Linked DNA regions of Lujinxingia sediminis. The main gene of each other region encodes a partner of the protein of the gene in region 2 in a complex. Links are inferred from orthologs where the notes say so. Each region holds a gene or a part of one and is shown on either strand. Other genes may lie near its edges.

Evidence for each region. The genes of interacting proteins can lie anywhere in the genome.
Region 1: the proteins of mnmG (region 2) and mnmE are in contact, whole or in part, in a solved structure (PDB 9HIP), measured with the Escherichia coli proteins. The link is inferred for Lujinxingia sediminis from one-to-one orthologs.

The regions. Positions count from the first base shown.
Region 1 is NZ_SADD01000003.1:185,685-188,647, reverse strand. What follows is about bases 39-2,931. They hold mnmE (tRNA uridine-5-carboxymethylaminomethyl(34) synthesis GTPase MnmE), read right to left. Parts: upstream 2,232-2,931; coding sequence 846-2,231; downstream 39-845. Other genes in these bases: EA187_RS20605 (hypothetical protein), read right to left, coding at 2,285-2,931; EA187_RS08510 (DUF3015 family protein), read right to left, coding at 39-516. Outside these bases: more of EA187_RS08510, read right to left, coding at 25-38; more of EA187_RS20605, read right to left, coding at 2,932-2,963. UniProt on the Escherichia coli protein: Exhibits a very high intrinsic GTPase hydrolysis rate. Involved in the addition of a carboxymethylaminomethyl (cmnm) group at the wobble position (U34) of certain tRNAs, forming tRNA-cmnm(5)s(2)U34.
Region 2 is NZ_SADD01000001.1:1,298,438-1,301,464, forward strand. The notes cover bases 44-3,000. They hold mnmG (tRNA uridine-5-carboxymethylaminomethyl(34) synthesis enzyme MnmG), read right to left. Parts: upstream 2,496-3,000; coding sequence 591-2,495; downstream 44-590. Other genes in these bases: EA187_RS05290 (ATP-binding protein), read left to right, coding at 44-465. In the rest of the region: more of EA187_RS05290, read left to right, coding at 1-43. UniProt on the Escherichia coli protein: NAD-binding protein involved in the addition of a carboxymethylaminomethyl (cmnm) group at the wobble position (U34) of certain tRNAs, forming tRNA-cmnm(5)s(2)U34.

The DNA.
Region 1 (2,963 bases), on a different replicon or contig from region 2:
AACGATCCTTAATTGCGGGCTGAATCACGCGCGCTCAATGAGTCCGGCATCGCTCAAGACGCTGAGAAAGCGGGTCGCCTCCTCCACCCCCACCTGATCGTGGGAGAGTGAACCCATCAGCGCGTGACGCTCCTCAAAAAGCGCCTGCGAGAAGGTGTGACGCTTGTCGGCCTCTACCCCCATCATGCTCGCCAGCGCGTCGATCGACGCCCCGCCCCCCAGGGCCAGATCCTGCTGAAGATCGCGTTGATGGTCGTTGAGAAAGGCCACCATCTCGCCGGACGCCTCACCGCTGTCTGCGAAGAGCTTCACGGTGGTAAACATCGGCGCGAAGAACGCCGCTCCTGTCGTCGAGGTCGACGAGGTCAGGCTCATAAAAGGGCCCGGGATCAAGATGATCGACGTCGTCGAAGAATGACCATGATCCGCGCTCGCCAGCGAAGGCAGCGCCAGGGCAACGAGGGCGATTCCTACAAAAGATACGTGTCGTGCGCTGCGCAACAGTCGTGTCGGCATTCATAACCTCCCGGTCGTCATTCATCAGTGAATGTCGAGAAGTTAGTCGCGAACGCACAAAGTTTTTGTGCATTTTTTATTCAGGGCGGCTTTTTGATGAGGAAAATAGCTGTGGGCTCTGCTGCTATCCGGGCCGTTTAAGACGCGGCACCACGCGCTCCCCCGCCCCCCCACGCCACGCGCTCCCCCATCCGCACACACGAATCGACCCACCCCGCACGTTGCCCGGGTCCCTCAACCACCCAACCCCATAACCACCCAACCACTCCCCGCGGACCTCCATCTCCCCACCCGAAGCTCCCCACGTCGCACACCTCACTCCACAGCCCCTATTTCCCGACGCAGAACTCCGAGAAGATGCGCTGCAGAATATCGTCGGTGCGCACCTTCCCGGTGATATCACCCAGGGCGTCGAGGGCTTCGCGAAGATCGATGGCGATGAGCTCATGCTCCATCTCCATCTCCAGCGCCTGACGGGCGCGTGCCAGGGCGTCGATCGCGGCGACGACCCCCTGAAGATGGCGCGCGCGGCTGAGTAGCACGCCCTCGCCAGAGGTCAGTTCGCGTGCCAGGGTCGACAGGCGATCGATGAGCGCGTCGGTGCCCAAAGGCGGCGAGGCACCCAGGGCGCAGTCGACGCGGTGGGTGAAGCGTGCGCAGAGCGCCTGATCCTCCGGGCTTCGTCCGTCCGGAAGATCGCTCTTATTGCAGATCAGCAGGGTGGGTCGCCCCGAGCGAAGATCCTCATGAAGAGCCTCGCGTTCTTCGGCGCGCAGCGGGCGGCTGCGATCGATGACGCGCAGGAGCAGATCGGCCCGCTCGCCAAGCTCGCGGCTTCGCTCAATGCCGATGGCCTCCACGCGATCTTCGGTCTCACGCAGCCCTGCGGTATCGATCAGGCGCAGCGCCACGCCTTCGAGCTGAATCTCCTCTTCGAGGAAGTCGCGCGTCGTACCCTCAATCTCGGTGACGATGGCGCGGTCGGTTCCGTGCAAGGTGTTGAAAAGAGTGGATTTTCCGGCGTTCGTGGCGCCCAGAATCACCACCCGAACGCCCTCGCGTTGGCGACGTCCCTGGTCGAATTTCGCGCGCAGCTGCTGAAGTCGCGCGCTGGCCCCATCGATGCGCTCGCCGATCTCATCGCGCTCGATCTGGTAGACGTGCTCCTCGTGGCTGAAGTCGAGGGCAGCCTCAATGAGCACCGCCGCCACCGTGAGGCTCTCGACGATGCCGCGGATCTCCTCACCAAGCGACCCCTGCAGATGCTCCAGGGCCAGGCGATGGGCCGCATCGGTGGTGGCGTTGACCAGGTCGGCCACCGCTTCGGCCTGGGTCAGATCGAGGCGTCCATTCAAAAACGCGCGTCGGGTAAATTCTCCGGGCTCGGCGATGCGCGCACCCAACTCCAGTGCGCGATCGAGCACGCGACGCAACACGATGGGCCCGCCGTGGCATTGCAGCTCCACGACGTCATCACCCGTATAGCTGCGCGGCCCGCGCATAATCACGGCCAGCGCCTCATCGATCAGTTCGCCGGCTGTGTCGACAATCCGGCTCAGACGCATCAGGTGGGTGGGGTGAGACGACGGCCAGCCCGGCACCATCTGCTCAAGAATCCTCTCAGCGTGTCCCCCGCTGATTCGCACAATCCCCACCCCCCCGCTACCGGCAGGTGTGGCGATCGCGGCGATCGTCGGCGCGTTGCCCGTCATCATGGTCCTCAAAGCGAAGAGCGCCCCCTTCAAGGGGCGCTCGTCAGGTCCTTCGCTCAGCTCGGGTCGATCTTCAACTTGCGGAAGATCCCGTAATCGGTGCTCTCGCTTTTGACGCCGTCCATATCGTCGATGCGCTTATGGATCACGCGGCGATCGAACGCGCTGAGCCCCGCCACCAGAAGCGGCCGCCCGACCTTCAGTGCCGCCTCACCCAGGCGCGAGCCGACGTGGCTTAAGTGCGACTGGCGCTTCTGCTTGAATCCGCCGATGTCCACCACGACGCTGCCCCGCGCCTCGCGCCCCAGGAACTCCGAGAGCATCGTCTGCATACCGGTCAGCACCCGCGGTGACTGGCTGGAGCGTCCGACCATCAACTCGGTGTCCGCCCCGCTGATGTTGAAGATGTAGTTGTCTCCGTCAAAGCTCCCGGAGGCGCTCAGGTTGAGCTGCATCTTCTCAAAAAGCTCCCCGAGCCAGGCCTCACCACGGGCCACGACGGGATCTTCCACATCACCCCGGCGCGTGGCCCTGGGCTCGTCGTCCTTCTTTTTGCCGGACTTCTTGGACTTCTCGGACTTCTTCTTGTCCTTGTCGTCGTCCTTCTTTTTGTCAGACTTCTTGGACTTCTTGGACTTCTCGGACTTCTTGTCGTCCTTGTCGTCGTCCTTCTTCTTGTCGGACTTCTTGGACTTCTCGGACTTCTTCTTGTCCTTGTCGTCGTCCTTCTTTTTG
Region 2 (3,027 bases):
GGCAAAACCCACCTTCTTGCCGGCACCATCCGCCACCTCACCCTGGAGAAAGGCATCAACGCGCGCTTTATCGAGTTCACCCACCTCTTGAGCGCCATCAAAGAGGGCTTCGACCAGGGCCGCGGTGAAACCAGCATCCTGGGGCCCTTGTCCGAAGTCCCCGTGTTGGCCATCGACGAGCTGGGCAAGGGGCGCAACACCGAGTGGCAACTCTCGATCATCGACGAGATCATCTCCAAGCGCTACAACGCCGGGCTGACCACCCTCTTTACGACCAACTACGATGTGCGCGAGAGCACCTCGAACACCCTTGATGTGGGAAGCCCCGACTTTCGGAAGATGGCCACCGCCGCGACGCTCTCCGAGCGTGTGGGCGATCGGGTCTTTAGCCGACTTCATGAGATGGCCGACTTCGTTCACGTCGACGCCCCCGACTACCGTCGCGCCCGGGCACAGCGTCGCTAAAGACCTCCGCGTCGCGCTCTTCTGGCAGAGGGGCGTGAACGCGTTTTAATGATTTGAAACACAAAACGCCCCGGCACTCTCGTGCCGGGGCGTTTTGTTTAAGCTCACTTAGCTTTGGGTCGACCTCAGCTCGCTGCGCGCAGGTGCACGAGCAAGGCGGAGATCGCCGCCGGGGTCACCCCGATGATGCGCGAGGCCTGCCCGACACTGCGCGGACGCACCTGGGTGAGCTTCTCGCGCACCTCGGTGGAGAGCCCGTGCACCGCCTCGTAATCGAGCTCCGCCGGCAGCTCCTGCGACTCGAGCTCGCGATGGCGGGCGACCTGTTCGAGCTGGCGATCGATGTAGCCCTGGTATTTGACCTGAATCTCAAGCGCCTCGCTGGCGATATCATCCAGGCGCTCCAGCTCGACGGTGAGCTGCGGGACGAGCTGCGCGCTTAAGCGCTGGACCATCTCCAGGGTCACGTCGGGGCGACGCAACAACTCTTCGAGCGTCGCGCCGTTTCCGAGACTCCCGATGCCCACCTCCGAGGCCAGGCGCTGGTTCTCGGCCGAGGCGCCCACCATCTGCCGCTTCATCCCCTCCAGGCTGGCCTCCATCGCGTCGCGTTTGGCGCAGAACTTCGCCCAGGCCGCGTCGTCCAGAAGCCCCAGATCGCGGGCGTGGCCCGAGAGACGCAGGTCTGCATTATCCTCCCGAAGAAGCAGGCGATACTCCGCGCGGCTCGTAAACATCCGGTAGGGCTCGTCGACCCCGCGGGTGACCAGATCGTCGATCAGCACCCCGATGTACGCCTCGTCCCGACCCAGCACAAAGGGCCCTTCGCCGCGCAGCTTGCGCGAGGCGTTGATCGCCGCCATCAGACCCTGGGCGGCCGCCTCCTCATAGCCCGAGGTTCCGTTGATCTGCCCGGCCAAAAAGAGCCCCTCAACCGCGCGCAGCTCCAGGGTGTGGTCGAGCTGCACCGGGTTCACAAAGTCGTACTCCACCGCGTAGCCCGGGCGCACGATCTCGGCGCGCTCCAGGCCCGGCACTGTCTTCAAGAAGGCCATCTGCACATCGAGCGGCAGGCTGGTGGAGAGCCCGTTGGGGTAGACCTCGACCGTATCGAGGCCCTGCGGCTCCAGGAACACCTGGTGGGAGGTTTTGTCGGCAAAACGCACCACCTTGTCTTCCAGGCTCGGGCAGTAGCGCGGCCCCACCCCTTCGATCACCCCGGTGAAGAGCGGAGAGCGGTCGATGGCCGCCTCAATCACCCGGTGGGTCTCGGCGTTGGTCTGGGTGATGTAGCAGTCGACCTGCTCCATCATCTCGCGCTCGTGGTAGAAGCTAAAACGTCGCGGCACCGCATCGCCGGGCTGCTTCTCCAGCGAGGCCCAGTCGATGGTGCGGGCGTCCAGGCGCGGGCAGGTGCCGGTTTTAAGCCGCCCCATCTCCAGGTTGAGATGCCCCAGCGTCTCGCTCAGCCCGTAGGCGGCCTGATCGCCGGCGCGCCCCGCCTTAAAGTTATCAAGGCCCACATGGCACAACCCCTTGAGGAAGGTGCCCGTGGTCACGATGACCGCCTCGGCTTCATAGAGCACGTTGAGCTTCGAGATCACCCCGGTCACCCGCGGACGGCCCCCCTCGTCGACCACCTGAAGGTCCTCAACGCTGCCCTGCTTGATATCGAGGTTCTCGGTGTTCATCAACTTCCACTGCATATGCTTGCGGTAGGCCGCCATATCGCATTGCGCACGGCTGGAGCGCACAGCAGGCCCCTTGCTCGTATTGAGCCGCTTGTAATGAATCGCCGACGCGTCTGCGATCTCCCCCATAATTCCGCCCAGCGCATCGACCTCCCGGGCCAGATGCCCCTTGGCCACCCCGCCGATGGCCGGGTTGCAGCTCATCTGCCCGATGGTGTCCACGTTCATCGTGATCAGCAGCGTGGCATGGCCGCGTTTGGCCAGCGCGTGCGCCGCCTCCGAGCCGGCGTGACCGCCGCCAATAACAATCGCGTCGTAGCGTTTGGGATTTTTTAACATCGGGTGCTCTCGTTCCGTAAAGGGGGCGGTTCAGACGCCGGCGCGCAAGGATTTCGCAGGTGGCCAGCAGGCCAACCTATAAGGAATCGCAGGCATTTCTACAAGCGCACCGCTTCCCGGCTACGTCGCCCGGCTCCACTCGGCCAACCCCACCCTCTAAGTACTCTAAGTATAAGGGGCCTGACCTCGGCTTCTCGCTACCCAGATCGCCAACTCAGCCCCCTTACCTGCGCCTCTCACCACCCGAGAACCCCGACTCAGCCCCCTGACCTCGGCTTCTCGCTACCCAGATCGCCAACTCGGCCCCCTTACCTGCGCCTCTCACCACCCGAGAACCCCGACTCAGCCCCCTGACCTCGGCTTCTCGCTACCCAGATCGCCAACTCAGTCCCCTTACCTCGGCTTCTCGCTACCCAGATCGCCAACTCAGCCCCCTTACCTGCGCCTCTCACCACCCGAGAACCCCGACTCAGCCTCCTGACCTCGGCTTCTCGCTACCCAGATCGTCAACTCGGCCCCCTTACCTCGGCTT